3 regions of the Streptomyces sp. NPDC056479 genome follow, and region 3 is predicted to be linked to each of the others. Evidence: riboswitches for the same ligand, from Rfam matches in the RefSeq annotation. Region 3 holds a riboswitch; each other region holds the start of a gene.

Region 1 (9,930 bases), on a different contig from region 3:
CCGATCAGCACGGCGATGAGCGTGGCGACGACGGCGTACTCCAGCGAGTTCCCGATCGCCTCGATCGGCGCGACGAGGAAGACCCCGCCGTCGGCGCTGGTCAGCGCCCGGTAGTAGCCGAAGTCGGAGGCGCCGAGCGACCGTTGCACCAGCACGGCCAGCGGCAGCAGCAGGAGTACGGCGATGACGGCAAGCACACCGGCCAGCAGGGCCCACTGGCCCGCCCCGCGCGGCCGCCGCGCGGTCACCGACGCGTCCACCAGGCGCAGGGCGCTCTCCCGTCGCCGTACCGTCCAGGCGTGCACGGCGAGTATCGCGGCCACGGCCAGGAACTGGATGATCGTCAGGACGGCGGCCGTGGACAGGTCGAAGATCTCGGAGGTCTGGCGGTAGATCTCCACTTCGAGGGTGGAGAAGGTCGGTCCGCCGAGGATCTGCACCACACCGAAGGAGGTGAAGGTGAACAGGAAGACCATGAGCGCGGCGGCGGCCACGGCGGGCCCGAGCGCCGGCAGGGTGACCTGCCGCCAGGCTTTCAGGGGCGAGGCCCCGAGCATCCGCGCGGCCTCCTCCTGGCGCGGGTCGAGCTGCGCCCAGAGCCCTCCCACCGTGCGTACGACGACGGCGTAGTTGAAGAAGACATGCGCGAGCAGGATGGCCCACACGGTGGTGTCGAGCCGTACGCCCCACAGCTCGTCGAGGAGTCCGCCGCGGCCGACGAGCGCGAGGAACGCCGTACCGACGACGACCGTCGGCAGCACGAAGGGGACGGTCACCACGGCCCGCAGGATCTGCTTGCCGGGGAAGTCGAAGCGGGCGAAGACATAGGCGCCCGGCAGCGCGATCAGCAGGGTCAGCGCGGTGGAGGCGAGCGCCTGCCAGGTGGTGAACCACAGGACGTGCCGGATGTCGGACTCCCCGAGCACGTCCCACAGCCGCCCGAACTGCCACACCCCCTCGACCTTCAGACCGCGCGCGAGGATCGCGGCGACCGGGTAGGCGAAGAACACCCCGAAGAACGCGACGGGGACGGCGATGAGACCGAGCCGCACCGCCGCCGCGCCCTTCTTCCGCGGGGCCGCTACTTCAGTACGAGCGAGGTCCACGACTTGACCCAGTCGTCACGGTTGTCGGCGATCTTCGCCGGGTCCATGGTCTCGGGGTTCTCGGCCTGCGGGCCGTACTTCACGAACTCCGGCGGGACCTGGGCGGCCTTGAGCACCGGGTAGACGAACATGTTCAGCGGCATGTCGTCCTGGAAGGTCTTGGTGAGCAGGAAGTCGAGGAGCGCCTTGCCGCCCTCGGTGTTCTTGGCGCCTGCGAGCAGCCCGGCGTACTCGACCTGCCGGAAGCAGGTGCCGGTCGCGACACCGGTCGGCGCGGTGGTCGGCTTCGGGTCGGCGTAGATCACCTCGGCGGGCGGGGAGGAGGCGTACGACACGACGAGCGGCCGGTCGGCCTTGGCCTGCTTGCCGCCGGCGGAACCGGAGAACTCCTCGTTGTAGGCCTGCTCCCAGCCGTCGACGACCTTCACGCCGTTGGCCTTGAGCTTCTTCCAGTAGTCCTGCCAGCCGTCGTCGCCGTACCGGGCGGAGGTCCCGAGGAGGAATCCCAGCCCCGGCGAGGAGGTGGAGGCGTTCTCGGTGACGAGGAGGTTCTTGTATTCGGGCTTGATCAGGTCGTCGTACGTCGTCGGCGGGGCCAGCTTGTGCTCGCTGAAGTACGCCTTGTCGTAGTTGACGCAGATGTCGCCGGTGTCGACGGGAGTGACCCGGTGCTTGTCCTGGTCGACCCGGTACTCGGGCAGGATCAGGTCGGAGCCCTTGGGCTCATAGGACTGGAACAGCCCGTTGTCGAGCGCGCGGGAGAGCAGGGTGTTGTCGACGCCGAAGAAGACGTCGCCCTGCGGGTTGTCCTTGGTGAGGATGGCCTTGTTGACGGCCTGCCCGGCGTCGCCGTCCTCCAGGACCTTGACCTTGTAGCCGGACTGCTTCTCGAACGCGGCGAGGACGCCCTTGGAGACGGCCCACGAGTTGTGGCTGACGAGGGTCACGGTCTTGCTCTTGGACTCGGGGTTGTCGGTCCCCGAGTCGGACGACCCGCACGCGGACAGCGTGACGAGGCCGAGCCCGACGGCGAAGACCGTGGCCTTCTTGGTGATGCTCACCAGATTCCTCCTGGGGTTGACCAGGAAGAGACGCGGCCCTGCCGAGAAGCCCTCTTCTTCGGCTCCTGGGCAGGGCGCAACAGCTTGAGTGATGACCGAACTTCCTACCCAGAATGACCTGGGCGAGGTTCAGAGGGTCTGCGGCCCGATTGCCGCACTCTCAGCGCTGTGGCGCTCCCCTGTCGGAATATGAAGATGTACGTACGGGTGTACGCGCCCAGATTACCGCTCGGTGGCCGCGAGCTGACCGCAGGCCCCGTCGATCTCCTGACCACGGGTGTCCCGAACCGTCACCGGCACACCATGGGCCGCGATGGCCTCGACGAACGCCTTCTCGTCCTCGGGCCGGGAGGCGGTCCACTTCGAGCCCGGGGTCGGGTTCAGCGGAATCAGGTTCACATGCACGGGCTTGCCCTTGAGCAGCCGCCCGAGCCGGTCACCGCGCCAGGCCTGGTCGTTGATGTCCCGGATGAGGGCGTACTCGATGGACAGCCGACGGCCGCTCTTCTCGACGTACTCGAACCCGGCGTCCAGGACCTCGCGCACCTTCCACCGCGTGTTCACGGGGACGAGGGTGTCACGCAGCTCGTCGTCGGGCGCGTGCAGCGAGATCGCGAGCCGGCACTTGAAGCCCTCGTCGGCGAACCGGTTGATCGCCGGGACGAGACCGACGGTCGAGACGGTGATCCCACGCTGGGACAGCCCGAGCCCGTCCGGCTCGGGGTCGGTGAGCCGCCGAATGGCCCCCACGACCCGGTTGTAGTTGGCGAGCGGCTCGCCCATCCCCATGAAGACGATGTTGGAAAGCCGGGCCGGCCCACCGGGCACGTCCCCGTCCCGGAGCGCCCGCATCCCGTCCACGATCTGGTGCACGATCTCGGCGGTGGACAGATTCCGGTCCAGCCCCGCCTGCCCGGTGGCACAGAAGGGACAGTTCATCCCACACCCGGCCTGCGAACTGATGCACATGGTCACCCGGTCCGGATACCGCATCAGCACCGACTCGACGAGCGTCCCGTCGAACAGCCGCCACAGCGTCTTGCGGGTGTCCCCCTGATCCGTCGACAGATGCCGTACGACGGTCATGAGCTCCGGGAACAACTCCTCCCGCAGCTTGGCACGCGACCCGGCCGGGATGTCGGTCCAGTGCTCCGGGTCGTGCGTGTACCGCGCGAAGTAGTGCTGCGACAGCTGCTTGGCACGAAAGGGCTTCTCCCCGACCGCAGCGACAACGTCCTTGCGCTCACCGGGCGTGAGATCAGCAAGGTGCCGCGGGGGCTTCTTGGCTCCGCGGGGGGCGACGAATGTGAGTTCTCCGGGTGCAGGCATAACCCTTCCAGTGTGGCAGATCAACTCTGGGGGCCCAGGCCAGAACGGGGTGGGGGTGGTCACCTGTGGGTGCCGACTGTCAGCGTTGGTCGGCTTCGCACGGCCCAGGGACGGCCCAGACGGCTGAGCGGTCGCCCACGAGATCCCGCTGCCTTACCAGCCCTGAGCTTCGGAATCACTGGAACATGCCCGGCGCCACGGGCGCCGGGTACGAGGATTGCCCTTGCTGCCCGTCGCCCGCCGGGTCACGAAGGTCGCGTCCGTTGACTGTGACTGACCGTCCACTCCGGAGCGCATCTGGCACATGGATGGTTCGGAGCTGTTGCCGGTCGCCGGGCCCAGCGTTTGACACGCCCACCATGACGTAACAAAGTTGGTTGCAACAGAAGGTCACCACCGCCCAGACGGTGCGACCCCGCGCCGAGTACGAGGAGAGGTCCAGCCATGTCCACCACCACCGCCGGAACTGCACTGATCACCGGCGCGACCGCGGGCCTGGGCGCGGCCTACGCCGAGGAACTGGCCGCACGGGGACACGACATCATCCTGGTCGCGCGAGACGAGGCGAGGCTGGAGGAGGCCGCCGCGGAGCTGGCCGAGCGGTCGGGACGGAAGGTTTTCACTCTGAGCGCGGACCTGGCGACCGCCGAGGGGATCGGTTCGGTCGAGGAGCGCCTGGCCGGCGACGCGTCGATCGACACCTTGGTCAACAACGCCGGCATGGCGCTGTTCGGCCCGCTCTCGAAGGCCGACCCGGATCGGCTCGAGGGGCTGATCGCGCTCAATCTGATCTCGTTCACCCGGATCGCGGCCGCCGCGGCGAAGGCATTCGCCGGCCGCGGCGCGGGCACGATCGTCAACATCTCCTCTGTGCTCGCGCTCAACATTCTCCCGGTGGGTGCCGCGTACAGCGGCACCAAGGCCTATGCGCTGGCTTTCACCCAGGGGCTGGCCCAGGAGTTCGCGGACTCGGCGGTGCGGGTGCAGGTCGTGCTGCCGGGGGCGCTGGAGACCGCGCTCTGGAGCGGTTCGGGCATCGAGCTCGACCAGCTCTCGAAGGCGACGGTGATGTCCCCGCAGGATGCCGCCCGGGCCGGACTCGCCGGACTCGAGGCGGGCGAACTGGTCACCATCCCCTCGCTGCCCGAGTATGGCCAGTGGGAGTCCTACGACCAGGCCCGCCAGGCCATGCGCCCCAACCTGTCGCTGTCCCGGCCCGCCGCTCGCTACAGCCGTTGACCAGGCAGGCCGGGCCCGGTCACACACTGGCCCGGCACCGTCTTCGCGTTCCCCGACCCTCGCCTGGGCTCCCGGCCGCCGTGACCGCATCACCGCCGGGCCCTGCCGGTCGACCCGGTCGGCGGTGGCCGATTCGACCGCGGCGCGCGACTTCGGCGTCCGCCGCTATGTGATCGGCTCCGGATTCGCAGGCGGATCCGGACTTCCCCGGCGCGCCGTCCGTCGCGTCGCCGGCCGATCCGCCGAGCGGTGCTTGACACGCACACTCGTGACGTAACAAAGTTGGTTTCGACAGGAGGGCTTCGGCCACTCGGAAAGAAGGAGGTTCGATGAGCGCCAACAGTCGCATGACGGTGGCCACGCACGCCTTGACCTGGATGGCGATGGTCTGCCCCCGACGTTCCGACGGCATCGTGACCTCCGACCAGATCGCCGTCAGCGTCAACACCAACCCCGTCGTCATCCGCCGCATCCTCGGCAGCCTGCGCGACGCGGGCCTGGTCGTCTCACAGCGCGGGCAGGGTGCGGGCTGGAGGCTGGCACGCACCCCGGACTTGATCACGCTGCGGGATGTCCACCTGGCCGTCGAACCGGAGCCTCTCATCTCGCTGCACGCCGCACCCCCCAACCAGGAGTGCCCCGTCGGGCGGGGCATTCCACCCGTGCTGCAGGAGGCGTACAGCCGCGCGCAAGACTCGATGGCAGCCGTACTGGCCACCGTCACCGTCGCCGACGTGCTCAAAAAGACAATCGCCTGACCTCTCGAGCGAGCCGCAGTCCACCCCGGGCCGACCCATATGGATCGGCCTTTCTTCAAGCCTCAAATGTAACAGAAATTGTTACATCACCTGGGAGACCCCTCCAACGTGTACCGATCACTCCTCGTACTGACCGCTGCAATGTTCGCCATCGGCACCGACAGCTTCGTCATCGCCGGCATCCTGCCCAACGCGGCACACTCCCTCGGCGTCGACACCGGCACCGCGGGATGGCTGATCACCGCCTACGCCTTCACCTACGCCATCCTCGGCCCCGTCATGGCAGCGGCCACCACGCGCTGGCCACGCCGCACGCTCTTCCTCACCGGCCTCGGCATCTTCGTAGTGGGCAACCTCCTCACCGCCCTCGTCCCCAACTTCGGCGTGGCCCTCTTCGCGCGGGCACTCGCCGGGCTCGGCGGCGCCATGGTCACTCCCACCGCCGTCGCCGCGGCCGCCGCGCTCGCACCACCGGAGCGCCGGGGACGCGCCATCTCCGCCGTGATGGCCGGTCTCAGCGCCGCGACCGCGCTCGGTGCTCCCCTCGGCACGGCGATCGGCAGCCTCACCGGCGACTGGCGTGCCACCATGCTCTTCGTCTCCGCCCTCGGCGTCCTCGCCGCCGCCGGAATCGCCCTGCTGCTGCCCAAGATCCCCAACCCGCCGCTGGTCCCGCTGCGCGCCCGCCTCGCCCCGCTCGGCGACCGCCGCATCGGCCTGACCCTGCTGACCACCCTTCTGCTGTTCACCGGCCTGTACATCGTCTACTCCTACATCGCCGAGGGCCTGGACCGCGCCACCGGCGGCAGTGGCACCACCCTCGCCATCCTGCTGTTCGTCTGGGGCGTGGCGTCCACCATCGGAACCCTCGGCTCGGGGAACCTGGTCGACCGCCTCGGCTCCCGGCGGATCATCAACGTCGCCCTCGTGGTGCTCGCACTGGACTTCGCCCTGCTGCCCTGGTCCAGCGCACACCTGGGTACCGCCGTCGTGGCCCTGGTCGTCTGGGGCCTGTGCGGCTGGGGATTCATCACCCCGCAGACCCACCGCCTGATCGGCGCCATGCCCGCCGCGGCCCCCATGCTCAGCGGCCTGAACTCCGCCACCGTATACGTCGGCGTCTCCCTCGCCCCGCTGCTCGGACAGGCCGGAATGACCTGGTCCGGCGCCCACTGGCTCGGCCCCATCGGCACCGTGCTCATCGTGCTCTCCCTGATCGCAGCGGAGACGGCACACAACGTCATCCGCCGCCACGAGGCACACCACACACCCACGCCGCACGCAGAGCCAGTGCCGGCCAGCTGACCCGCACCTGCTCACCAGCCGCCACCGTCCTACAGCGGGTCGGCCCCCGACTCGCCTTGCAATGCCACAACCCCCTTCGAGAGAGCCGTGGGCCATGTGTGGGCCAGCGAGGACACTTGACCTAGCAAAGCGCGCTCCAATGCAGATCAGAGCCCCAAAGAGGCTTGATGCGCGGCGGTCTTGAAAACCGTCGTGGCAGCGATGTCACCGTGGGTTCAAATCCCACACCCACCGCCAGGTGAAACGGCCCCTGACCAGGAAGATCGGTCAGGGGCCGTTGTGTTGGGCGCTGTCCGTGGTTGGCCGCGGCTCCCCGTTGACGGGCGGTCGTACTCCCCGGATCGTTACCGGCAACCAAGGCCCTCCGCCGGAAGGAACTCCCATGGTCGCCCACCCGCCGTCCAGGGGATCGGTGATGTGATCGCCGGCGGTCCAAAGGGCGAGCGGATCGATGAGATCGACATCACGACGGACTACGACGAGGTCGGCAGGGCGGTCGACGAGCTGAATCGGGCCGTCGAGGAATACAACGAGGCCTTCCTCGACCGCGACCGCCACCCGTACTCCGGCCGGATCGACGCCGCGGCGAAGGAGCTCCGGGACGTCTGTGCGTCGTAGGCGCGGGACTAGTCGGTTCTGCGCTCCAGCCGGTCCTTGAGGAGTTGTTCGTCGCGCGGGAGTTCCTTGCGGACCTGCGGGCGGACCACGAGGGGGATCAGGACCTTGCCGACACCGTGCCCCTCGAAGTCGATGTCGATCGTCACGCGGGAGCGGCGTCCGTCGTCGAGCGGTTCGATCTCGCCGTGGGTGCGGGGCCGTACGGGGCCGTCGATGCCGTGCAGATCCCAGCTGTGCGGAGGGTCGAGCTCGTCGAACCGCACGGTCATCGGAATCTGACGGCTCCCGACGCGCCGGGTGACCCGCACCCGGGAGCCGGCGTGGATCGGCCCCTCGTCCAGCGACTCCGCCGAGACCGCGCTCAGTTGCCATTCCGGCAGGTGAGAGGGGTCGGTGAGATAGGCGTAGACCTCGTCCGGCGGGCGGTCGACGTCGATGATTTCTCGGATGGCGGCCATGCTGACCCCCTTCTGAGTGCCTTGAGGGCGTACGTCGAAATCGTCCCATATTGCAGGGAGCCTCCGCTCTGTAAGAACGGAGGCTCCTTGGATGGTCTGACCGATTCGTGATTCGGCCGACCGATCCGTCAGCCCGATCCCACGAACAGCACCAGCAGCAGCCACACCACCGGCGCCGTGGGCAGCAGGGAGTCCAGTCGGTCCATGATCCCGCCGTGACCCGGCAGCAGCGTGCCCATGTCCTTGATGCCCAGGTCCCGCTTGATCATCGACTCGCCGAGGTCGCCCAGCGTCGCACTGGCCGCGACCGCGAGGCCCAGCAGCAGACCCTGCCACCAGGTGCCGTCGTCGATCAGGAACTGCATGCACAGCGCGCCCGCCACCATCGCGAAGCTCACCGCGCCGAGCAGGCCCTCGCGGGTCTTGCCGGGGCTGATGCGCGGGGCGAGCTTGGTCTTGCCGAAGCGCCAGCCGATCGCATAGGCGCCGGTGTCGCTCACGACCGTCAGGAGCAGGAAGGTCAGGACGCGCCACGGGCCGTCGTCGGCCGTGAGCATCATCGCGACGAACGTCGCCAGGAACGGCACATAGAACGCCGCGAAGACACCCGCGGTGACGTCTCTGAGATAGCCCTCCGGCGGCTCGGTCATCCGCCAGACCAGTACGGCCAGAGCGGTCAGCGCCATCGCCACCCAGGCGCCCTCGGCACCCCGGACATATCCGGAGACCACCATGGCCGCACCGCCGAGCGCCAACGGCACGAGCGGCGCGTTGATGCCCTTGCGCTCCTCGAGCCGCTTGGTCAGCTCCCACAGACCCACGACGACCGCGACCGCGACCACGCCGACGAACACGGCCTTGACGACGAACAGCGACGCGACGATCACCACGCCCAGTCCGACGCCCACCCCTATGGCCGCACTCAAGTCGCGCCCCGCGCTCTTCTTCTGCGGCTGGGGCGCCGGCTGTGGTGCGTCGGGCATGGGCTCCGGATTCTGCGGCGCCGCCTCGAAGGGCCGCGCCTGCGGCGTGTCGTGAGACCGCGTCTGGGGTGGCCGGCCGTGGAACAAAGGGCCGCCCGTCCGAGCGGCCCCCCGGTCGTCATCCTGGTCTCCGCCATACGCGGGCACGTCGGGCACGATGGGCATGGGGCGAGTGTGCTGCGCCTCAGGCGCATCGTACGCGGGACCCGCCGGGGCAGCCCCCTGGACAGGTCCACGCGCGGTGGCCCCCCAGTACCCGGCCTGCCCGGCCCCGGTCTGCGGCCCCCAGGAAGAGTCGTTCATCAGACCTCGAGCAGCTCTGCTTCCTTGTGCTTGAGGAGCTCGTCCACCTGTGCGACGTACTTGTGCGTGGTGTCGTCGAGCTCCTTCTCCGCGCGGCGGCCCTCGTCCTCGCCGATCTCGCCGTCCTTGATCAGCTTGTCGATGGCGTCCTTGGCCTTGCGGCGCACGGAGCGGATGGACACGCGCGCGTCCTCGGCCTTGCCCTTGGCGACCTTGATGTAGTCGCGGCGGCGCTCCTCGGTGAGCTCGGGGAACACCACCCGGATGATGTTGCCGTCGTTGCTCGGGTTGACGCCCAGGTCGGAGTCGCGGATCGCCTGCTCGATGTTGCGCAGCGCGCTCTTGTCGAACGGGGTCACGACCGCCATGCGCGGCTCCGGCACGGAGAACGAAGCCAGCTGGTTGATCGGCGTCGGCGCGCCGTAGTAGTCGGCCACGATCTTGTTGAACATCGCCGGGTGCGCACGGCCGGTGCGGATCGCGGCGAAGTCCTCCTTGGCGACCACGACGGCCTTCTCCATCTTCTCCTCGGCCTCGAGGAGGGTCTCTTCGATCACCACTTGCTCCTGCGTGTCTTGAGTAAGGCCCGGCTGCGGTTCCTCGGTGGGGCGGCGGCCGGCTGCGTCGCGTCTTCTTCCTGCACGGTTCCCGACCGGCAGGACATTGTCCATCCCCCGGTCAGGGTCCGCCCCGTCCGTCCCCCGGACGGGTTCGTTGTCGGAGCTGTCGGAGCGTCAGCCCCGACCGCCCTGCTCACCCACGAGCGTGCC
Region 2 (9,930 bases), on a different contig from region 3:
CACCGCCGCGACGATGGCCATTTCCCTGCCCGTCGAACAGGCCGATCGACTGCTGCCGGCGGCGCGTCAGCTGCAGGACGAGGTCGGACGACTCCTGGGGTCACTGGCGATCTCTATCAGTATCTGAAAACTCACTCCTTGTGATCTCTCGTGTACGTTCAGCAAGATTCCACCAGGCTCGGGATCCGGTCCCGGCCAGTCGAAGGCAAACGACGGGGTAGGCGATGCGCGAGTCCGTACAGGCAGAGGTCATGATGAGCTTTCTCGTCTCCGAGGAGCTCTCCTTCCGCATCCCGGTGGAGCTGCGCTACGAGACGTGTGATCCCTACGCGGTACGGCTGACCTTTCACCTGCCCGGTGATGCCCCGGTGACCTGGGCCTTCGGTCGTGAGCTGCTGGTCGACGGGGTGGGCCGGCCGTGCGGGGAGGGAGATGTACGGGTCTCGCCGGCGGGTGCCGAGACGCTGGGCGACGTCCTGATCCGGCTTCAGGTGGGGCCGGACCAGGCGCTGTTCCGCTCCTCCGTGGCGCCTCTTGTGGCCTTCCTCGACCGCACCGACAAGCTGGTGCCGCTCGGGCAGGAGGGCACGCTCGCCGACTTCGACGCCCATCTCGACGAGGCCCTGGATCGCATCCTGGCGGAGGAGCAGAGCGCCGGGTGAAGCGTTACGTCAGCGAGGGCGGCGTGGCGTAACGCTTCAGCGGGTGCGCAAGGGGCGCGTGCGGGCGCTTCCGCCCCGCCGGAAGTGCTTCACGCTCCGCCGGACGGGCGGAGTCGGCGACGCAGGACTCGGGCGGAGTCAGCGACGCAGACTCGGGCGGCCGTCAACCGGCTGCTCTGCTGTCAGCATCGGCTGTCCCCGTCGGGCTGTCATACGACGCCCTCGGCGGCCGGGAGGTCGACGGCCGGCGCATCTGCCGTCAACGCACTCTGCCGTGACCGCTTCCGCGGCACAGCTGACGCCCTCAGCGCTTACGCCGTCGTCCCCTACCGCCGCGGCCGGGAGCCGGCTGCGTGCCCGCCATGACTGGCTGGGTGCCCGTGGGCGCCGCCCCCTTCTCCGGCCGGTCTGCCGAGACCACCAGGGCCGCGAGAGCCGTGGTCACCGGAACCGAGGCGACCAGTCCGATGGAGCCGACCAGTGTGCGCACGATCTCCTCCGCGACCAGCTCACTGTTGGCGACCGTACCGACGCCGCTCTGCGCGATCGAGAAGAGCAGCAACAGCGGCAGCGCGGCGCCCGCGTAGGCGAGGACAAGCGTGTTGACGACGGACGCGATGTGGTCGCGGCCGATGCGGATGCCGGCCCGGTACAGCCCGCGCCAGCCCATCGTCGGGTTGGCCTCGTGCAGCTCCCAGACCGCGGAGGTCTGGGTAACCGTCACATCGTCGAGGACACCGAGCGAACCGATGATGATGCCGGCGAGCAGCAGACCGCTCATGTCGATCGACGGATACAGACCGTGGATGAGGCCGGTGTTGTCGTCGGTGTTGCCGGTGAGCGCGGCCCAGTCGATGAACACCGAGCCGAGGACACCGATCAGCAGCAGCGAGATCAGTGTGCCGAGCACCGCGACCGATGTCCGGGCCGAGAGGCCGTGGCACAGGAAGAGCGCGATCAGCATGATCGCGCTCGACCCCACCACCGCCACGACCAGTGGGTTCGAGCCCTGGAGGATCGCGGGCAGGATGAAGAAGTTGAGCAGCAGGAAGCTGATGGCCAGCGAGATCAGCGCCATGAGGCCCCGCAACCGGCCGACGACCACGACGGCGAGTGCGAAGATCCCGGCGAGCACCGACAGCGGAATGCGCCGGTTCACGTCGGTGACCGAGTACTGGAGGTCCTTGGGCGCGGAGGGCTCGTAGGCGACCACGACCTCCTGGCCCTCGTGCAACTGGCGCGACTGGTCGGGCTGGACGATCTCCGTGAAGGTACGGCCTTTGTCCTTGCCGGTGTCGACACGGATCGTCGCCTTCTTGCAGGTGCCGCTCTCCTGCTGCGCTGCGGAGGAACCCTCGGCGGTGGAGGTGTCGCCGGTCGGCGGCACGCCCGAGGCGCCCGCGTCCTTGCAGCTCAGCTCGACGACCTTGGTGACCGTGGCCTGCTGTGTCTGCCGGTCGAAGCCGACTCCGGTGCGCTCGTGCCCTGGGGCACCGCCCGGCCACAGCACCGCGAGACCGACCACCACCGCCGCGGCGAACGGGATCAGAACCGCCGCGATGACCTTGCGCAGATGCCGGGAGACGGGAGCCGCCGGACCGTGGGCGTGACTGTGCGAGTGCCCATGCCCATGTCCGTCATCGTCGCCACCGCCCCGCGGCCCGCCGGATCCGGGTCCGTGACCATGACCATCACCGGCATCGTGACCGGGCCGGTCACCCGGACCGGGCCCCTGCCCCGTCGAGCCGCCGGAGCCGGGACCGTAGCCGTGCCCGCCGGGGCCGCCGTGCCCGCCAGGGCCACGCTCGTACCCCCCGCCGACTCCGCCCCGCTGCTCCGGCATTCCTTCGGACCCGGGCCCGGGCCGGCTGCCGTGTTCGTGCCAGCCGCTGTTTCCAGCCGCCCGATCGTCTTGGCCACCCGCGGAACCACGGCCGTATCCGCCGTCGTATCTGCCTCCGGGAACCCCTGAACCCCGGCCGCCTGCCGGGCCGTTACCCCGTGCGGGACCGTTCCCGGGGCCGCTTCCGGGGCCGCTTCCGGGGCCGCTTCCGGCGCCCGAGCCGCGGGGCGGCTCGGGCGGTGGGTACGGAGGTTCATGCGTCGTGGTCACCGACCGATCATCGCAAGAACGGCCGGGGCCCCCTGTTCACCGCGCCCGAATTGACGCTAGCGTGGGACCACCTTTGTACACGCGGGAGCTCGGAGCACCGGGCTGAGAGGGCGCTGACCTCCGTCCCAGCGATGTTTCACATGAAACATCACCCATCGCGAGTGATGTTTCACACGAAACGTCGGCAGACGGATAACGCTGCGTCGACCGCCGAACCTGTTACCGGGTAATGCCGGCGTAGGGAGTAGGTCTCATGACCATCAAGGACGCGCGCACGCCTGCCTCCGTTCAGGACGAGAAGTCCCAGGAGGCCGGGAAGTCCATCGGCTGGCACAAGGCGTATGTCGAGGGTTCACGCCCCGATCTGCGGGTGCCGGTCCGCCAGGTGCACCTCACCAACGGGCAGTCGGTCACGCTGTACGACACATCGGGCCCGTACACCGATCCACTCACCGAGACCGACGTCCGCCGCGGACTGTCTCCGCTGCGGGAGAACTGGATCATCGCCCGCGGAGACACCGAGGACTACGCGGGTCGTCCCGTCCGTCCCGAGGACGACGGGATCAAGCACACCTCACCGCGTGGTGGCCTGCGCAACCTCGACGCGGTCTTCCCGGGACGACCGCGCCAGCCGCGTCGCGGCCGCGACGGCCAGGCCGTCACGCAGCTCGCCTATGCGCGCCGCGGCGAGATCACACCCGAGATGGAGTTCGTGGCCATCCGGGAGAACGTTTCTCCCGAAGTGGTCCGCGAAGAGATCGCCGCGGGCCGTGCGGTTCTGCCCGCCAACGTCAATCACCCGGAGATCGAGCCGATGATCATCGGCAAGCGGTTCCTGGTGAAGGTCAACGCCAACATCGGCAACTCCGCGGTGACGTCCTCCATCGAGGAGGAGGTCGAGAAGATGACCTGGGCGACCCGTTGGGGCGCCGACACGGTCATGGATCTGTCGACCGGGCGCAACATCCACACCACCCGCGAGTGGGTGCTGCGCAACTCCCCCGTCCCGATCGGCACGGTGCCGCTCTACCAGGCCCTGGAGAAGGTCGACGGCAGGGCCGAGGAACTGACCTGGGAGATCTACAAGGACACGGTCATCGAGCAGGCCGAGCAGGGCGTGGACTACATGACCGTCCACGCGGGCGTCCGCCTGCCGTACGTACCGCTCACCGCGAACCGCAAGACCGGCATCGTCTCGCGCGGCGGCTCGATCATGGCGGCGTGGTGCCTGGCGCACCACAAGGAGTCGTTCCTGTACGAGAACTTCGAGGAGCTCTGCGAGATCCTCGCCGCGTACGACGTCACCTACTCGCTGGGCGACGGCCTGCGGCCCGGCTCGATCGCGGACGCCAACGACGAGGCGCAGTTCGCTGAACTCCGGACTCTCGGGGAACTCAACCAGATCGCCAAGCGTTTCAACGTACAGACCATGATCGAGGGCCCGGGCCACGTCCCGATGCACAAGATCAAGGAGAACATCGACCTTCAGCAGGAGATCTGCGATGAAGCTCCGTTCTATACGCTCGGCCCGCTGACCACGGACGTCGCGCCGGCGTACGACCACATCACCTCGGGTATCGGTGCCGCCATGATCGCCTGGTGGGGCACGGCGATGCTCTGCTACGTCACGCCCAAGGAGCACCTGGGCCTGCCCAACCGTGACGACGTCAAGACCGGCGTCATCACCTACAAGATCGCTGCCCACGCGGCGGACCTCGCCAAGGGGCACCCCGGTGCGCAGGACTGGGACGACGCGCTGTCCGACGCTCGCTTCGAGTTCCGGTGGGAGGACCAGTTCAACCTCGCCCTGGACCCGGACACGGCACGGGAGTTCCACGACGAGACGCTTCCGGCCGAACCCGCCAAGACGGCTCACTTCTGCTCGATGTGCGGGCCGAAGTTCTGCTCGATGAAGATCTCCCAGGACATCCGCCGCCAACACGGCGGTTCCCCGCAGGAGATCGAGGAGGGCATGGCGCAGAAGTCGCAGGAGTTCGCCGCGGCGGGCAACCGGGTGTATCTGCCGATCGCGGACTGACGTCGACGTCCTGCCCGGCTGTTCGGCTTGCGCCTCCCCGAGGAGATGTCCCCGGGGTTCCGTCGAGGAGGAGGTCCCCTGCGGGGGGCCCGCTCACGGCGGGGGCGCAAGCCGAGGGGCTACTCCGGCTGGTGTTCCGGCCCTCCGAAGTCCGGGCTGGTGTAGTCCGGGCTGCTGAAGCTCGGGCGCGGGCCCGCGGAGGAGCCGTCGCCCGGGCTGCTGAAACCGGGGCGGTCGTAGCCGAGGTTCGGGATACGGCCGGCCGGGGTCGACGGTGGCGTGCGGTGCAGGGCCGCCGCCGTGCCGGGGTCGACGAGCGCTTCCCTCAGGAAGGGCAGGACACCGCGCTCCAGCAGGGCTTCGCGCCAGGCTTCCCTGGCCCGGGCCACCCCTTCGCTCAGTTCGCCGTACGGCCCCGAGTCGAAGGCCGGACGGTTGCGCAGGGCGGTGAGCAGAAGTCCGACGGCGGCGACCAGGATCGCGGCCGCCGCGATGGCGCCGAACACCCATCCGGTGGTGAGCATCGTCTGGGCGAAGGCCGGCTCAGGGTCGAACATCTTCAGGATGTAGCCGACAAGCAGGAAGATCGCCGCGGCGGTGCCCGCGAGGACGGGTGCCAGCACGGCGACCACGGCGACGACGCCGGGGCCGGCCGTCTCGGCGACTTCTCCCATGGTGGTGGCGAGCCCCATCGCGCCCGTACCCGACTCGGTGGAGCCGGACTCGCGGGCGGACGACGGGGTGGACGGCGCCGGCTGGCGCAGTTCCTCGCGGACCTTCACGTAGTGCTGGTACTCGGTCGCCGCGGCCGCCGTGATGAGTGCGGTGGCGTTCAGCGCCATGGTGCGCAGCTGTTCGGGGTTGAGCCGCTGTCCCACAGCGGCCAGTTCCGGGCGGTGTGGTGCGGAGCGCAGCGCCTCGTCGAGGATCCGCTCGTACTCTTGGCGGTCCTCGCTGTGCAGGTGCTGCGGAACGCTGTTCATGTGCATCCCCCGATGCTCCGTAGGGCTTGGGGCTCGCATGCCAACGAGCCGTCGGGCAGAAACGGAGGGGAGCCTGCTACGGATAAGCCGATGGTAGAGCGGTGACGGCACACGGTGACAGGGGGTTTGCCAAAATTGGGCCCTGGCCTGCGCCGTCCTCCGTCGCTGCGGGATGGGGGGACGCCTGCCCGGTGAACGTTCAGATATCCAGGGGAAGTTGCTGAACCAGCAGCTTTCCGGCCATGGTCACGCCGCCGTCCATCGCGATGGCGAGGCCCTCCGCATAGAGATGCGGCCCCTCGATCACCGGCCCCGTGTTGTCCTCGCCGTCTTCGGAGCCGACCTCGCCCAGCAGATACGGAATGGGGCTGTGGCCGTGAACGATGCGGGTGCCGCCGTACGTATCGAGCAGGGAGCGCACATGGTCGGGGCCGCCCTCGTCGCGGAAGGAGAAGCGCCTCGTGAACTTGCGGAAGAGATCCCAGCACTCGTCGGCGTCATTGCGCGTGAGCGTCTCGCGGACGGTGTCGTTGACCGCCTCGATCGAGTCGCCGTAGTCGAGATAGGCGGTGGTATCCGAGTGCACGAGGAGATGGCCGTCGACCTCCTCCATGGCGTCCAGCCGGGACATCCACTGAAGGTGGTGGTCCTGGAGACGGTCCATGTCGGTCTTCTGGCCGCCGTTGAGCAGCCAGGCCGCCTGGAAGGTGGCGGTGCCCGCGCCGGAGTTGACGGGGGTATCGCCGAACCGCTTGGCGCCGATCAGCAGCAGTTCGTGGTTGCCCATCAGGGCCTTGCAGTAGCCGCCGGCCGCGGCGGACTCGGCGGACAGCCGCATCACGAGGTCGATGACGCCGATGCCGTCCGGGCCGCGGTCGGTGAAGTCGCCGAGGAACCACAGCCGGGCGGTGCCCGCGCACCAGCTCCCCTCCGAGTCGATGAGGCCCTTCTCCTGGAGGGCGGCTGTCAGCTCGTCGAGATAGCCGTGCACATCGCCGACGACGAACAGCGGACCGGAGCCTTGGGTGGACTGCTGGGCCGGCAGGGAGGCGGGGTCGACGTGCACCTGGACCGTGTCGCCGCGGTTGATCACCGGCAGGTCGCGCTGCGTGGGCGTGTACCCCTCGGGATAGGCCTCGTCGAGGGGCGGGGCGACCTCGCCCGGGTGCGTGCTGTGGGCGTACGGACCGGTCTCGTGGACGTACGCGGGCACCCGGAAGTCGCGCAACGTCGCCGTGCGCTCCACCTCGGGTCCCTGACCGGCCCCCTGAGTCATCAGACCCCTCCACCATCGCGCCGCATCTGCACCGCATCGGACTGCCTGGTCGCAGCGGCCCGCGGGTGTCGTGGGCCCATCATAGGAATGCCGATCGCGCCATGTGATGACCCAGGGGTGGTGAATCGGAGCAGGACTCCTGTTCACCGCGGCTTTCGCCCCGATTGGGCAGGGCTTCGACCACTCGACGGCTGGGCTCGGCCGGCCCCCCGACCAGCCGTTCCCTTGCTTCGCCGCGCTCCTACCGCTCCTCGGGGGACCGCGGCGGGCTGACGGTCGTGCGCGGCGGACGTCGCTGGGACGAGGTACGCACGATCAGCTCGGTCGGTATCACCTGCTCGACCGGCTGGTCCGACTCGACCCCCTCGATGGCGTCGATGAGCAGTTGGACCACCGCCGTACCGATCCGGCGCGGCTTCAGGGAGAGCGTGGTGAGGGGCGGCTCGGTGTTGGCGTACACCGTGGACTCGCTGCAGCACACCAGAAGCAGGTCGTCCGGTACGCGCAGGCCGTAGCGGCGGGCGGCGGCGAGCAGGTCGGTGCCGTTCGGGTCGAACAGACCGTAGACCGCGTCGGGGCGGTCGGGACGGGCCATCAGCCGGTCGGCGGCGACGGCGCCCGCGCACGGGTCGTGCGCGGGGTAGGCCTCGTACACCGGGTCCTGTCCGACGCGCTCGCACCAGCGCAGGTACGCGGTGGTGGACAGATGGGTGTACGTGTCCGTCGAGGTGCCCGTCAGCAGGCCGATCCGACGGGCGCCCGCGTCGGCCAGGTGGTCGAGGATGCCCATCACGGCGGCCTCGTGGTCGTTGTCGACCCAGGCGGTGACCGGGAGCGAGCCGGCCGGGCGGCCGTCGGAGACGACCGGGAGCCCCTGTCTGACCAGTTCGCTGACGACCGGGTCCTGGTCGGACGGGTCGATGACGACCGTGCCGTCAAGGGCGACGTTGGACCAGACGTCGTGGCGCGAGGTCGCGGGGAGGATCACGAGGGCGTAGCCGCGGGCGAGCGCGGCCGAGGTGGCGGCGCGCGCCATCTCGGCGAAGTACGCGAACTCGGTGAAGGTGAAAGGTTCATCCCCGTAGGTCGTCACGGTCAGGCCGATGAGTCCCGACTTGCCGGTTCGGAGTGTGCGGGCGGCGGCCGAGGGCCGGTAGCCCAGCCGGTCGGCGACTTCGCGGACATGGCGTCGGGTGGCGTCGGGGAGTCGGCCCTTGCCGTTGAGAGCGTCGGAGACGGTCGTGATGGAGACTCCGGCGGCGGCCGCCACGTCTCTGATGCCCGCCCGACCGGGCCGACTGCCTCGACGTGAGGTTTCCGCGCGGCTCACCTGGTGCTTCCCTGCTGCTGTCATGGCGAGCCGATAGTAGGGCTCATGCGGTGGGGTAGTGCGGACGCATATGCAATCGTTGACAGGCACGTTTCTGCAAGGTCATTGGACGTCAAGTGCCTTTGAAAGAAAGGGAGTTGAACGATCCAATGGCAGGACGTGACTTGTCGGCGCGCATGGGCCTGCCAAGTGTCCGATGTTTCGAAGAGGTCTCAACTCACCTTCACGGGTGATGCGCGCCAGGGCGCGAGCCACCGGCGCGTAGATATATGTGTGGCGCGCCCCCCAATTCGTACGCCTTCGTACAGCGATGCCCCTGATGCTGGTGTGGCAGCTGGGGTCAGCGGCCGGGCAGACCTCGGCCGTACGCATCGGGCGTTGCTCACCTGTACGCATCGGCGCCGAATCCTCATAAGGTGAGAAGTATTGGAGCCGGCGGCGGTGATGGGCCGCCGGTGGTCGCGAGGAGGACTGCGGTGAGCGAGACGAGCCCCAAGCTGCGCGCCGAGCTGGAGGGTATCCCCACCTACAAGCCGGGCAAGCCCGCCGCGGCCGGTGGCCCTGTGGCCTACAAGCTGTCCTCCAACGAGAACCCCTATCCGCCGCTGCCCGGTGTGATGGAGACGGTGATGGCCACCGCCTCGTCGTTCAACCGCTACCCGGACATGATGTGCACGGGGCTGATGAACGAGCTGTCCGAGCGCTTCGGCGTTCCGCTCTCCCACCTGGCCACCGGCACCGGCTCGGTCGGCGTCGCTCAGCAGCTGATCCAGGCCACCACCGGACCCGGCGATGAGGTCATCTACGCCTGGCGGTCCTTCGAGGCGTACCCGATCATCACGCAGATCAGCGGCGCCACCTCGGTGAAGGTGCCGCTGACGCCGGGCGAGGTGCACGACCTGGATGCGATGGCCGCCGCCATCACCGACCGCACCAGGCTGATCTTCGTCTGCAACCCCAACAACCCGACGGGCACGGTCGTGAAGCGGGCCGAGCTGGAGCGGTTCCTCGACCGGGTGCCCACCGATGTCCTGGTGGTGCTCGACGAGGCGTACCGCGAGTTCATCCGTGACCCCGAGGTGCCGGACGGGGTGGAGTTCTACCGTGAGCGGCCGAACGTCTGTGTCCTGCGGACGTTCTCCAAGGCGTACGGCCTCGCCGGCCTCCGTGTCGGCTTCGCGATCGCCCATGAGCCGGTGGCGGCGGCCCTGCGCAAGACGGCTGTGCCCTTCGGGGTGAGTCAGCTCGCGCAGGAGGCGGCCATCGCCTCGCTGCGTGCCGAGGACGAACTGCTCGGCCGGGTCGGGTCGTTGGTGTGTGAGCGCAACCGCGTGGTCGACGGGCTGCGCGCACACGGCTGGACCGTGCCCGAGACTCAGGCCAACTTCGTGTGGCTGCGGCTGGGGGAGCGCACGGTCGCCTTCGCCGAGGCATGTGAGCAGGCGGGCGTGGTGATCCGGCCGTTCCCGGGCGAGGGTGTGCGGGTCACGGTCGGGGAAGCCGAGGCGAACGACATCTTCCTGAAGGT
Region 3 (9,930 bases):
GGCCGAACTGGCAGGTGCTGGCCGGGCGTGAGCCCTATCCGTCGGTCCCCCACAAGCGACTCCTGCGCACCCGCAGGGCAGGCACGCTCGCCGAGGTCGGCGCCTGGGAGCTGCGCGACCCCCGGCTCGTCGCCCTGCTGGAGAGCCACGCGCTGGCGTACGGCCTGGACCCCGGCACGGCCCCGGCGAGCGCTGCGGTACTGCCGTACCTGGAGCATGCCTTCGGGACCTGGTATGTGCGGGGCGGCATGCGGGAGTTGGCGCGGGCGGTGTACGAGCGGTGCCTGGCCCGCAAGGTCGAGTTCGGCTTCGGCGCGGAGGTCACCGGGGTGCTGGAGAAGGACGGCCGGGCGGCGGGGGTGGAGTTCGCCGACGGGACGGTGACGGAGGCCGACTTCGTGGTCGCCGGCGTCGCGCCGAGGATGCTGGACCGTCTCGTCCGGGGGACGGCGATCCGGGGCGAGGGCGAGGTCGCGCCCCAGCACGGGGCGGCGAGCCGTCTGACGGTGCTGCTGGCACTGCGCGGCGGCCGGCCGGAGGGTACGGCTCACCGCGCGGTGGTGCATGCGCAGGACCGTCAGACCGAGCTGGACACCCTGTTCGGCGGCTCCGGCGGCCTGGCCGCACGGGGCACGGTCACGGTGCTGCGGCCCGATGACCCGGCGCTGGTTCCGGACGCCGGCCATGAGGCGATCACCCTCACCGCGACGGTGCCGGCGCAGTCCGACGCGGGCCGGGCGGAGTCGGAGGTCTTCGTTCGGCACGCGGAGCACCTGATCGCCGTCGCCGAGCGTGCCGTGCCGGACCTGCGCGACCGGCTTCTCTGGCACGAGGTGCGCACCCCGGCCGACATCGCGGAGACGACCGGTGCGCAGGGCGGAGCGGTTCCGGCACCGGCGTTGGCCGCGGCCGAGGGGCGACTGCTGCACCCGTCCAACAGCACGGCGATATCGGGCCTGTTCACGGCGGGCGGCTGGTCCCACCCGGGCGGCGGGCTCCCGCACGCCGGCATGTCGGGCGCGCTGGTCGCCGGGCTGATCGTGGAAGGGCCGGAGTTCCGCGGCTCTCAGTGACCCGCGCGTGAGCCATGCCGCGCGGGGCCGTCAGCAAACGGGGCCGTCAGAAACGGTACTGCTCGTCGTACCCCTGCCCCTGCCCCTGCTGCTGACCGTTGCCCTGGTAGGGGTACTGCTGCTCCGGCGGGAGTTCGCCGCCGTACGTCTCGTCGGTGCGCTGCTGCGGGACCCAGACGCCGTTGGACGGGGTCTCGCCGTAGGTGCCGGTGGCGTACTGGTCCTGGCCGTAGCCCTGCTGGCCGTACTGCTGCTGGCCGTAGGCGTCGTAGGAGGCGCCGTCGTAGGTCTGGGTGCCGATGTACGGGTCGGAGTAGGCGGCGTACTGCTGCTGGCCGTTGGGGTCGTAGCCGTACTGCTGCTGGTCGTAGCCGGCGTAGGCGTCGTACGCGTAGCCCTGGTCGGCCGTCGCGTACTGGTCCTGGGGCTGGCCCGTGGCTGCGTAGTTCTGGTCGGCGGCGGCGTAGGCGGCGCCGTTGTATATGCCGTACGAGCCGGTGTCCTCCGGCATGGGCTGCGGCTCGTAGACGGCGGTGGTCTCCGCTGCCGTGGGCTGTGCGCGCGAGGGGGTGAAGACGTCGTCGCGGTCGTAGTCGTCGCCGTAGCCGGCGCCGTCCCGGCCGTACTGGGCTTCGCCGCCCGCGAATGCGCTCTCGGACGCCTCCAGGTCGGAGACCTCCAGGGTCGGCTCCTGGCGCTCCGGCTCGTCGCGGCGGCGCTTGCTGCCGAGGGGGCCCAGCGCGGGCGCGGAGACAGCCCAGCCGGCTGAGAAGCCGCGGCGGAACGACAGCGTGACGTAGGTCTGGCCGACCGCGAAGGCAGCCGCGCCCAGACCGATGACGACGACGGACGGGATCAGCACCCCGACCACGACGCCGAGGAAGCCGACGAAGGCGAGCAGCCGCCAGCGCAGCCGCGCCTTGTACTGCAGCAACACCTCGCCGAGCAGCCACAGCGCGACGACGCCGAACGCGATGTAGAGGACCGTCCAGCCCATGTACGCCCCTCTCCCAGTGGCCGCCTACGCAGTGTGACGTATGTCAGGACGGCCGGTCTAGGCCTGCGGTGGGTGGTGCAGGCCCAGGTTCTCGTAGATTTCCAGCGTAGCCGTGGAGTTGTTGAGCGTGATGAAGTGCAGTCCGGGCACTTCCTCGGCCAGCAGCCGAGCGCAGAACTCCGTGGCGAACTCGATGCCAATGGAGCGTACAGCCGCCGGATCGTCCTTGGCTGTGAGGATCCGCTCTTTCAGGGCGTCGGGGAACGCGGCGTTGGTGAGGGACGGGATCCGCTCCAGCGTCTTCGTGCTGGCGATGGGCATGATCTCCGGGATGATCGGGGTGTCACAGCCGGCGGCCGCCACCCGGTCACGCAGTCGCAGATAGTCCTCCGGTTCGAAGAACATCTGCGTGATCGCGTAGTCCGCGCCCGCGCGGCACTTGTCGACGAAGTGCCCGACGTCGGTCTCCGAGTCGGCGGAGCGCGGGTGCATCGCGGGGAAGGCCGCGACGCCCACGCAGAAGTCGCCGGACGCCTTGATCAGCTCGACGAGCTCGGCGGCGTAGGTGAGGCCCTGCGGATGCCGCACCCAGTCGCCCAGCGGGTCACCGGGCGGGTCGCCGCGCAGCGCCAGCATGTTGCGGATCCCGGCGTCGGCGTACTGGCCGATGATGTTGCGCAGGTCGGCCACCGAGTGGTCGACGGCGGTGAGGTGGGCGATCGGCGTGAGCGTGGTGTCCGAGGCGATGGCCTCGGTCGCCTTGACGGTGCCGGCGCGGGTGGAACCGCCCGCCCCGTAGGTCACGGAGACGAAGTCGGGTCCTACGGCCTCGACCCGGCGCAGCGCGTTCCACAGGTTCCGCTCGCCCTTCGGGGTCTTGGGGGCGTAGAACTCGAAGGAATACGTCGTTTTGCCGGTCGCGAGCATCTCGCGCACGGTACGAGCGTGGTCCGATCTGGTGGATGCGGTGCCGAGGGCCATACCCGCAGGTTAGCCAGGGGGCCCCGGTCCCCCAACCGCACACCGGACATTTGCCCGATTTGTCGGCCTGTTGTCCACTCCTTGGACAAACAAGGACCGAACAGGGCGCCAAGTTCACCGGAACACGGCCACGGCGACCACTGGATGAGACGCGCTGGACCTACGCCTGCCGCAGCCGCTTCGCGAACTCCGCCGCAGCGGCACCCGGGTCCGTGGCCTCCGTGATCGCCCGTACGACCACGACTCGGCGGGCGCCCGCCTCCAGCACCTGGTCGAGGTTGCCGAGGTCGATGCCGCCGATGGCGAACCAGGGACGGTCCGTGCCGAGGGCGGCGGTGTGCCGGACCAGGTCGAGGCCGGGGGCGTGGCGGCCGGGCTTGGTGGGGGTCGGCCAGCAGGGGCCGGTGCAGAAGTAGTCCACGCCGTCCTGGGCCGCGGCCGCGTCGGCCTCGGCGTCGGCGTGCGTGGAGCGGCCGATGAGGATGTCGTCCCCGAGGACTGCGCGGGCGGCGGGGACCGGGAGATCGCCCTGGCCCAGGTGCAGGACGTCGGCGCCCGCGGCGTGCGCCACATCGGCACGGTCATTGACCGCGAGAAGCTTGCCGTGCCGGGCGCAGGCGTCGGCAAAGACCTTCAGATGCTCCAGCTCCTCGGCCGCCTCCATGCCCTTGTCCCGCAACTGCACGATGTCGACCCCACCGGCCAGCACGACGTCCAGGAACTCCGCGAGGTCGCCCTGCCGCTTGCGGGCGTCGGTGCAGAGGTAGAGCCGGGCGTCGGCGAGCTGACTGCGGACGCTGCCTGCGGTGACGGTGTCGGACATGGGGTGCCCCCTGTGTTCGGGTTGCCGGGCGGGTGGGTCGGGCGGGTGCCGGACGGTGGCACGGTAGCCGCAGCGGAGCGCGCGGACGGCACCTGCCGGCGGCTGCGGCGGTGCCGTCTGTCGATGGCGTACGGGCCGGGTCCGAGGACCCGGAGACCCGGCGCGGCGGGTGCTCCGCCACATGGGCGGCACACCCCGCACCCGGCCGCGGTCGACCGCGGCCGTGGCCCGCAGGCCCCGGCCCGTACGCCGGACGATGTTCGGATGTACTGGTCGGATCAGACGGCGAGCGCCTGGGCGCGGCGCTTCACCTCCGTGCCGCGATTCTCACTGAGGGCCTGCGCGGGGGTGCCGGGCAGGCTCTCGTCGGGGGTGAAGAGCCACTCCAGCATCTCTTCGTCCGTGAAGCCGTCGTCCCGCAGCAGCGTCAGGGTCCCGGTCAGGCCCTTGACGACCTTGTCACCGTCGATGAAGGCGGCAGGGACGTGCAGCGCGCGGTTCTCACCACGGCGTACGGCGATGAGCTGGCCCTCCTTGACCAACTGCCGGACGCGGGTCACCTCGACATCGAACTGTTCGGCGATGTCGGGCAGGGTGAGCCAGGCGGGGACGAGAGCATCGATCTTTGCGTCAATCTCGGTCACGGAAACAAGCCTGCCATCTGCCACTGACAGTCGGAAGTCAGGCCGGTCCACCAGGGAGGGGCTGTCGCCTCAACGCGCTACGCCGTCGCCCCCTTCAGCGGCCTCGCCGGGTCCGTCAGCAGCTGTGCGTTCATGGGCGTGCCCGACTCGATCAGCCGTCGCCCCTGCGCGAGGTCCCTCGGCCGGCCCACCGCCAGAAGGGCGACGAGGCGGTCGCCCCGCAGCCAGCAGACGGTCCATGCCGGGCCCGACGGGTCGCCGCGCCAGAGGGTGGTGTCGGCGGCGGCGTGGTGGCCGGCGTACTGGACGAAGCGGCCGAACTGCTCGGACCAGAAGTACGGCACCGGGTCGTAGACGGCGGAGGTCTCGCCGAGGATGTTCGCGGCGACCGTGCGCGGGCCCTGGAGGGCGTTGTCCCAGTGGTGGACCAGCAGCCGCTCGCCGTAGCGCCCGGAGGGGAAGGACGCGCAGTCGCCGACCGCGTAGACGTCCGGCACGGACGTGCGCAGCCGGTCGTCGGCGACGACCTCGCCGTACGCGCCGAGCTCGATGCCCGAGCCGGCCAGCCAGGCGGTGGCGGGGCGGGCCCCGATGCCGACCACGACGGCGCCCGCGGGCAGCCGCGAGCCGTCGTCGAGGATCACCGCGCCGGGCTCGACGCGCGCCACGCGCGCGTGCGTGCGCAGCACCGTCCCGCTGTCCTCGTACCAGGCGGTCATCGGCGCGGCCACCTCGGCGGGCAGCGCACCCGCCAGCGGCCGGTCGGCGGCCTCCACGACCGTCACCGCGCAGCCCGCCTCACGCGCGGCCGTGGCGAACTCCGCACCGATCCAGCCGGCCCCCACGACCACGATCTCGTGCTGCCGGGCGAGCACCGGCCGCAGCCGCTCGGCGTCGTCCAGGGTGCGCAGCAGATGCACGCCGGGTACGCCCTCCGCGCCCGGCAGCCGGATCGGTTCGGCGCCGGTGGCGAGCACGAGGACGTCGTACGGGACGGGCCCGGCCTCGGTGTCCAGTTCGTGGTCGGCGGTGCGCACGCCCTGCACCTCGCGCCCCAGCCGCAGGTCGACGCCGAGCGCGTCGAAGTCGATGTCGAAGGCGGAACCCTCGGCCTTGCCGAGCAGTACGGCCTTGGACAGGGGCGGCCGGTCGTACGGCTGGTGGGGCTCGGCGCCGATCAGGGTGACGGTGCCGGTGAAGCCCTGTTCCCGCAGGGCGACCGCCGTCTGCACTCCGGCCATGCCGGCGCCGGCGACGACCACTGACCGCTGCGACTGCGTCGTCTGCTCGCTCACCTGATCACCATAGACAACTGACAATTCGTCAGTCAGGAGTCGTGCTCAGTGACCTGCTCCACAACGCTGGTGCCGCGGCCCGCCTGCGACTCCCACTCCCAGCTCTCCTCCAGCCGCACCCGCCCGTCGGCGAGCTCGGCCACCGTGGACTCACAGTGCCCCGACGACGTCGTCCCGTCCCGCTTCAGCTGGACGTACCGGAAGTCCAGCCGGTCGCCTTCCCGGGTGCCCACCAGGTGCCCGCGTACGACGTCCCCGCCCGCGTACTCGGCCCAGATCTCGCCGTCCTTCTCGTGGTACGTGAACCGGGTGCGGGTACCCACCTGACCTGGGGCTTGGTCCGCGACGGGGGCGAGGACGAGACCGTCGAGCGAGCGGGCCATGGACACGGGCTCCCTTACTGAGAGGTGCGGGGGCGGGCTAGGGTGGCCAACGTAGAGCACTCGCGGGAGCCCGGACGCACCGGGCTGAGAGGGAGGCTGGCGGCCTCCGACCGTACGAACCTGATCCGGGTCATGCCGGCGAAGGGAGGGGCTGGACGCCCATGTCGCGTACGCGAACTTCAGACGTCCTCGTCATCGGGGGCGGAATCATCGGCCTGGTCACGGCGTGGCGGGCCGCGCAGCGCGGGTTCACGACGGCCGTCGTGGACCCCGAGCCGGGTGGCGGCGCCGCCCGGGTGGCCGCGGGAATGCTGGCCGCCGTCACGGAACTGCACTACGGCGAGCAGACCCTGCTGGGCCTGAACCTCGCCTCGGCCCGCCGCTACCCTGACTTCGCGGCCGAACTCACCGACCTCACCGGCCACGACCTCGGCTACCGCCGGTGCGGCACGCTCGCCGTGGCGCTGGACGCCGACGACCGCACGCATCTGCGCGAACTGCACGCCCTGCAGCGCCAGTCGGGGCTGGACTCCGAGTGGCTGTCGGGGCGGGAGTGCCGGCGACTGGAGCCGATGCTCGCGCCCGGGGTGCGCGGCGGGCTGCGGGTCGACGGCGACCACCAGATCGACCCGCGGCGGCTGGCGGGAGCCCTGGTGGTGGCGTGCGAGCGGGCCGGCGTGCTCTTCCACCGCACCTGGGCCGAGCGCCTCGACGTCGCAGGGGACCGGGCGGCCGGTGTCACCACGACGGACGGCACCGGGCTGGGCGCGGACCAGGTGGTCCTCGCGGGTGGCAGCCTCAGCGGGCAGTTCGCGGGCGTCCCGGACGACGTACTGCCGCCGGTGCGGCCCGTGAAGGGGCAGGTGCTGCGGCTGACGGTGCCGAAGCGGTACGCGCCGTTCCTGAGCCGGACCGTGCGGGCCGTGGTGCGCGGCAGCCAGGTGTATCTGGTGCCGCGCGAGAGCGGGGAGCTGGTCGTCGGGGCGACGAGCGAGGAGCTGGGCTGGGACACGACGGTGACCGCGGGCGGCGTCTACGAACTGCTGCGCGACGCCCATGAGCTGGTGCCGGGCATCACGGAACTGCCGCTCACCGAGACGCGGGCCGGCCTGCGCCCGGGCTCCCCCGACAACGCGCCGCTGCTCGGGCCGACCGAGCTGGCGGGCCTGTCGCTGGCGACCGGGCACTACCGCAACGGCGTGCTGCTCACGCCCGTCACCGGGGACGCCATGGCGCACGTCCTGGCTACCGGTGAACTCCCGGACGAGGCCCGTCCGTTCACGCCCAGGCGCTTCAGTCCCGCCGCACTCACGGAGCAGCCCGTATGAGCATCCCGGTCACCATCTCGGTCAACGGCGAGCGTCGGCAGATCGAGCCGGGCACGGCTCTCGACACGCTCGTACTGTCCTTCACCGCGGCGCCCTCCGGAGTGGCGGCCGCCCTCAACGAAACCGTCGTCCCGCGCGCGCAGTGGCCCTCGACGCCCCTCTCCGAGGGCGATCGCGTAGAGGTCCTCACCGCCGTCCAAGGAGGCTGACCCATGGCCGACGATCCCTTTGTCATCGGCGGTACGTCCTTCACGTCCCGACTGATCATGGGCACGGGCGGGGCGCCCAGCCTGGAGGTGCTGGAGCGGGCGCTGGTGACGTCCGGGACCGAGCTGACGACGGTCGCGATGCGGCGGGTGAACCCGTCGGTGCACGGTTCGGTGCTGTCCGTGCTGGAGAAGCTCGGGATCCGGGTGCTGCCGAACACCGCGGGGTGCTTCACGGCGGGTGAGGCCGTACTGACGGCCCGTCTCGCGCGCGAGGCGCTCGGCAGCGAGCTGATCAAGCTGGAGGTCATCGCCGACGAGCGGACGCTGCTGCCGGATCCGATCGAGCTGCTGGACGCCGCCGAGACACTGGTGGACGACGGTTTCACGGTGCTGCCGTACACCAATGACGACCCCGTGCTGGCGCGGAAGCTGGAGGACGTCGGCTGTGCGGCGATCATGCCGCTGGGCTCGCCCATCGGGTCGGGGCTCGGCATCCGCAATCCGCACAACTTCCAGCTGATCGTGGAGCACGCGCGCGTGCCGGTGATTCTGGACGCGGGTGCCGGTACGGCGTCGGACGCGGCGCTCGCGATGGAGCTGGGGTGCGCGGGCGTGATGCTCGCCTCGGCGGTGACGCGGGCGCAGGAGCCGGTGCTGATGGCCGACGCGATGCGGCACGCGGTGGAGGCGGGGCGGCTGGCGTATCGGGCAGGGCGGATCCCGCGGCGGCACTTCGCGGAGGCGTCGTCTCCGGCGGAGGGCCTGGCGCGGCTGGATCCGGAGCGGCCCGCATTCTGAACGTATGTTCGACGAAGGTATTGAGCCAGTGAGGCGTCCGTCACAGGTCGGCTCCAGTCCCGCTCCGATCACGCCCGAACGGGCGGGGCTGTCGGTGACGGCTCGTACACTCGCCTGCGTGGATACGACCCTTCAGGACCCTCTGGTCGGGCAGGTGCTCGACGGCCGGTACCGCGTGGACGCGCGGATCGCCGTCGGCGGGATGGCCACGGTCTACCGGGCCCTGGACACCCGCCTGGACCGCGTGCTCGCGCTCAAGGTGATGCACCCCGCGCTTGCGGTGGACGGAGTGTTCGTCGACCGGTTCATCCGGGAGGCGAAGTCCGTCGCCCGGCTGGCGCACCCGAACGTGGTGCAGGTCTTCGACCAGGGCACCGACGGGTCGTACGTCTATCTCGCCATGGAGTACGTCGCGGGCTGCACCCTGCGCGACGTACTGCGCGACCGCGGGGCGCTGCAGCCCCGGGCGGCCCTGGACATCCTGGAGCCGGTCCTGGCCGCGCTCGGCGCCGCGCACCGCGCCGGGTTCGTGCACCGGGACATGAAGCCGGAGAACGTCCTGATAGGGGACGACGGGCGGGTCAAGGTCGCCGACTTCGGGCTCGTGCGGTCGGTGGACACCGTGACCAGCACCACCGGTGCCGTGCTCGGCACCGTCTCCTATCTCGCGCCCGAGCAGATAGAGCAGCCCGGCACCGCCGACGCCCGCGTCGACGTGTACGCGTGCGGTGTCGTCCTCTACGAGATGCTCACCGGCGACAAGCCGCACGACGGGGACTCCCCCGCCGTGGTGCTCTACAAGCACCTGCACGAGGACGTCCCGCCGCCCTCGGCGGCCGTGCCGGGACTGGCGTACGAGCTCGACGAGCTGGTCGCCTCGGCCACCGCGCGCACCCCGGACATCCGCCCGTACGACGCCGTGGCGCTGCTCGCGCAGACCCGGGAGACGCGCGCCGCGCTCAGCGCGGACCAGCTGGACGCGGTGCCGCCGCAGGCACTCTCGACGCAGCACGGCAACGCCGACGACCGTACGAGCGTCATCCCGCGCGCGCTCAACTCCCCCGCTCTCGGCTCCGCTCACGCGGGGGGACCCCCATCGCGGCCGCTGCCCGTGAACGGCCACGAGCCCGAGGCCGTCTTCAACCGGACCAGCCGGCTGGAGACCCCGCCGCCCCCACCGCCCGCGCACCGATCGCGCGCCTCGCGCCGGCCGCGCGGCCCGTTCGTCATCGTCGCCGCCGTCCTGCTGGCCCTCGGCCTGGGCGTCGGCATCTGGTACATCAACTCCGGCCAGTTCACCCAGGTCCCGCCGCTGCTGTCCAAGACCGAGGCGCAGGCCCGGGACCGGCTGGAGGAGGCCGGGCTGGATGTCGGCAAGGTGGAGCGGTCCTACAGCGAC

The links. Region 3 has a riboswitch for thiamine pyrophosphate ahead of thiO (glycine oxidase ThiO). Riboswitches for the same ligand answer to the same signal wherever they lie in the genome.
Region 1: linked by a shared signal. The riboswitch ahead of ACFQ6S_RS28270 (thiamine ABC transporter substrate binding subunit) and the one ahead of thiO (glycine oxidase ThiO) in region 3 are both predicted to bind thiamine pyrophosphate.
Region 2: linked by a shared signal. The riboswitch ahead of thiC (phosphomethylpyrimidine synthase ThiC) and the one ahead of thiO (glycine oxidase ThiO) in region 3 are both predicted to bind thiamine pyrophosphate.

What each region holds. Positions count from the first base shown of each region.
Region 1 is NZ_JBHTRZ010000007.1:422,498-432,427, reverse strand. Features, by position in the region: gene ACFQ6S_RS28275 (ABC transporter permease) at 1-1,106, opposite strand, end outside; gene ACFQ6S_RS28270 (thiamine ABC transporter substrate binding subunit) at 1,082-2,167, opposite strand; TPP riboswitch at 2,251-2,358, opposite strand; gene rlmN (23S rRNA (adenine(2503)-C(2))-methyltransferase RlmN) at 2,390-3,496, opposite strand; gene ACFQ6S_RS28260 (SDR family NAD(P)-dependent oxidoreductase) at 3,941-4,735, shown strand; gene ACFQ6S_RS28255 (Rrf2 family transcriptional regulator) at 5,065-5,493, shown strand; gene ACFQ6S_RS28250 (MFS transporter) at 5,602-6,798, shown strand; gene ACFQ6S_RS28245 (hypothetical protein) at 7,216-7,416, shown strand; gene ACFQ6S_RS28240 (SRPBCC family protein) at 7,425-7,874, opposite strand; gene ACFQ6S_RS28235 (phosphatidate cytidylyltransferase) at 8,003-9,160, opposite strand; gene frr (ribosome recycling factor) at 9,160-9,717, opposite strand; gene pyrH (UMP kinase) at 9,895-9,930, opposite strand, start outside.
Region 2 is NZ_JBHTRZ010000005.1:224,817-234,746, reverse strand. Features, by position in the region: gene ACFQ6S_RS21345 (IclR family transcriptional regulator) at 1-127, shown strand, start outside; gene ACFQ6S_RS21340 (SsgA family sporulation/cell division regulator) at 225-662, shown strand; gene ACFQ6S_RS21335 (YibE/F family protein) at 967-2,505, opposite strand; TPP riboswitch at 2,847-3,036, shown strand; gene thiC (phosphomethylpyrimidine synthase ThiC) at 3,029-4,813, shown strand; gene ACFQ6S_RS21325 (hypothetical protein) at 4,933-5,802, opposite strand; gene ACFQ6S_RS21320 (metallophosphoesterase) at 5,996-7,072, opposite strand; gene ACFQ6S_RS21315 (LacI family DNA-binding transcriptional regulator) at 7,314-8,426, opposite strand; gene hisC (histidinol-phosphate transaminase) at 8,879-9,930, shown strand, end outside.
Region 3 is NZ_JBHTRZ010000008.1:461,427-471,356, forward strand. Features, by position in the region: gene ACFQ6S_RS31105 (phytoene desaturase family protein) at 1-1,073, shown strand, start outside; gene ACFQ6S_RS31110 (hypothetical protein) at 1,120-2,070, opposite strand; gene metF (methylenetetrahydrofolate reductase [NAD(P)H]) at 2,128-3,051, opposite strand; gene thiE (thiamine phosphate synthase) at 3,212-3,874, opposite strand; gene ACFQ6S_RS31125 (Rv2175c family DNA-binding protein) at 4,153-4,518, opposite strand; gene ACFQ6S_RS31130 (NAD(P)/FAD-dependent oxidoreductase) at 4,596-5,813, opposite strand; gene ACFQ6S_RS31135 (hypothetical protein) at 5,846-6,196, opposite strand; TPP riboswitch at 6,249-6,360, shown strand; gene thiO (glycine oxidase ThiO) at 6,358-7,524, shown strand; gene thiS (sulfur carrier protein ThiS) at 7,521-7,733, shown strand; gene ACFQ6S_RS31150 (thiazole synthase) at 7,737-8,531, shown strand; gene pknB (Stk1 family PASTA domain-containing Ser/Thr kinase) at 8,650-9,930, shown strand, end outside.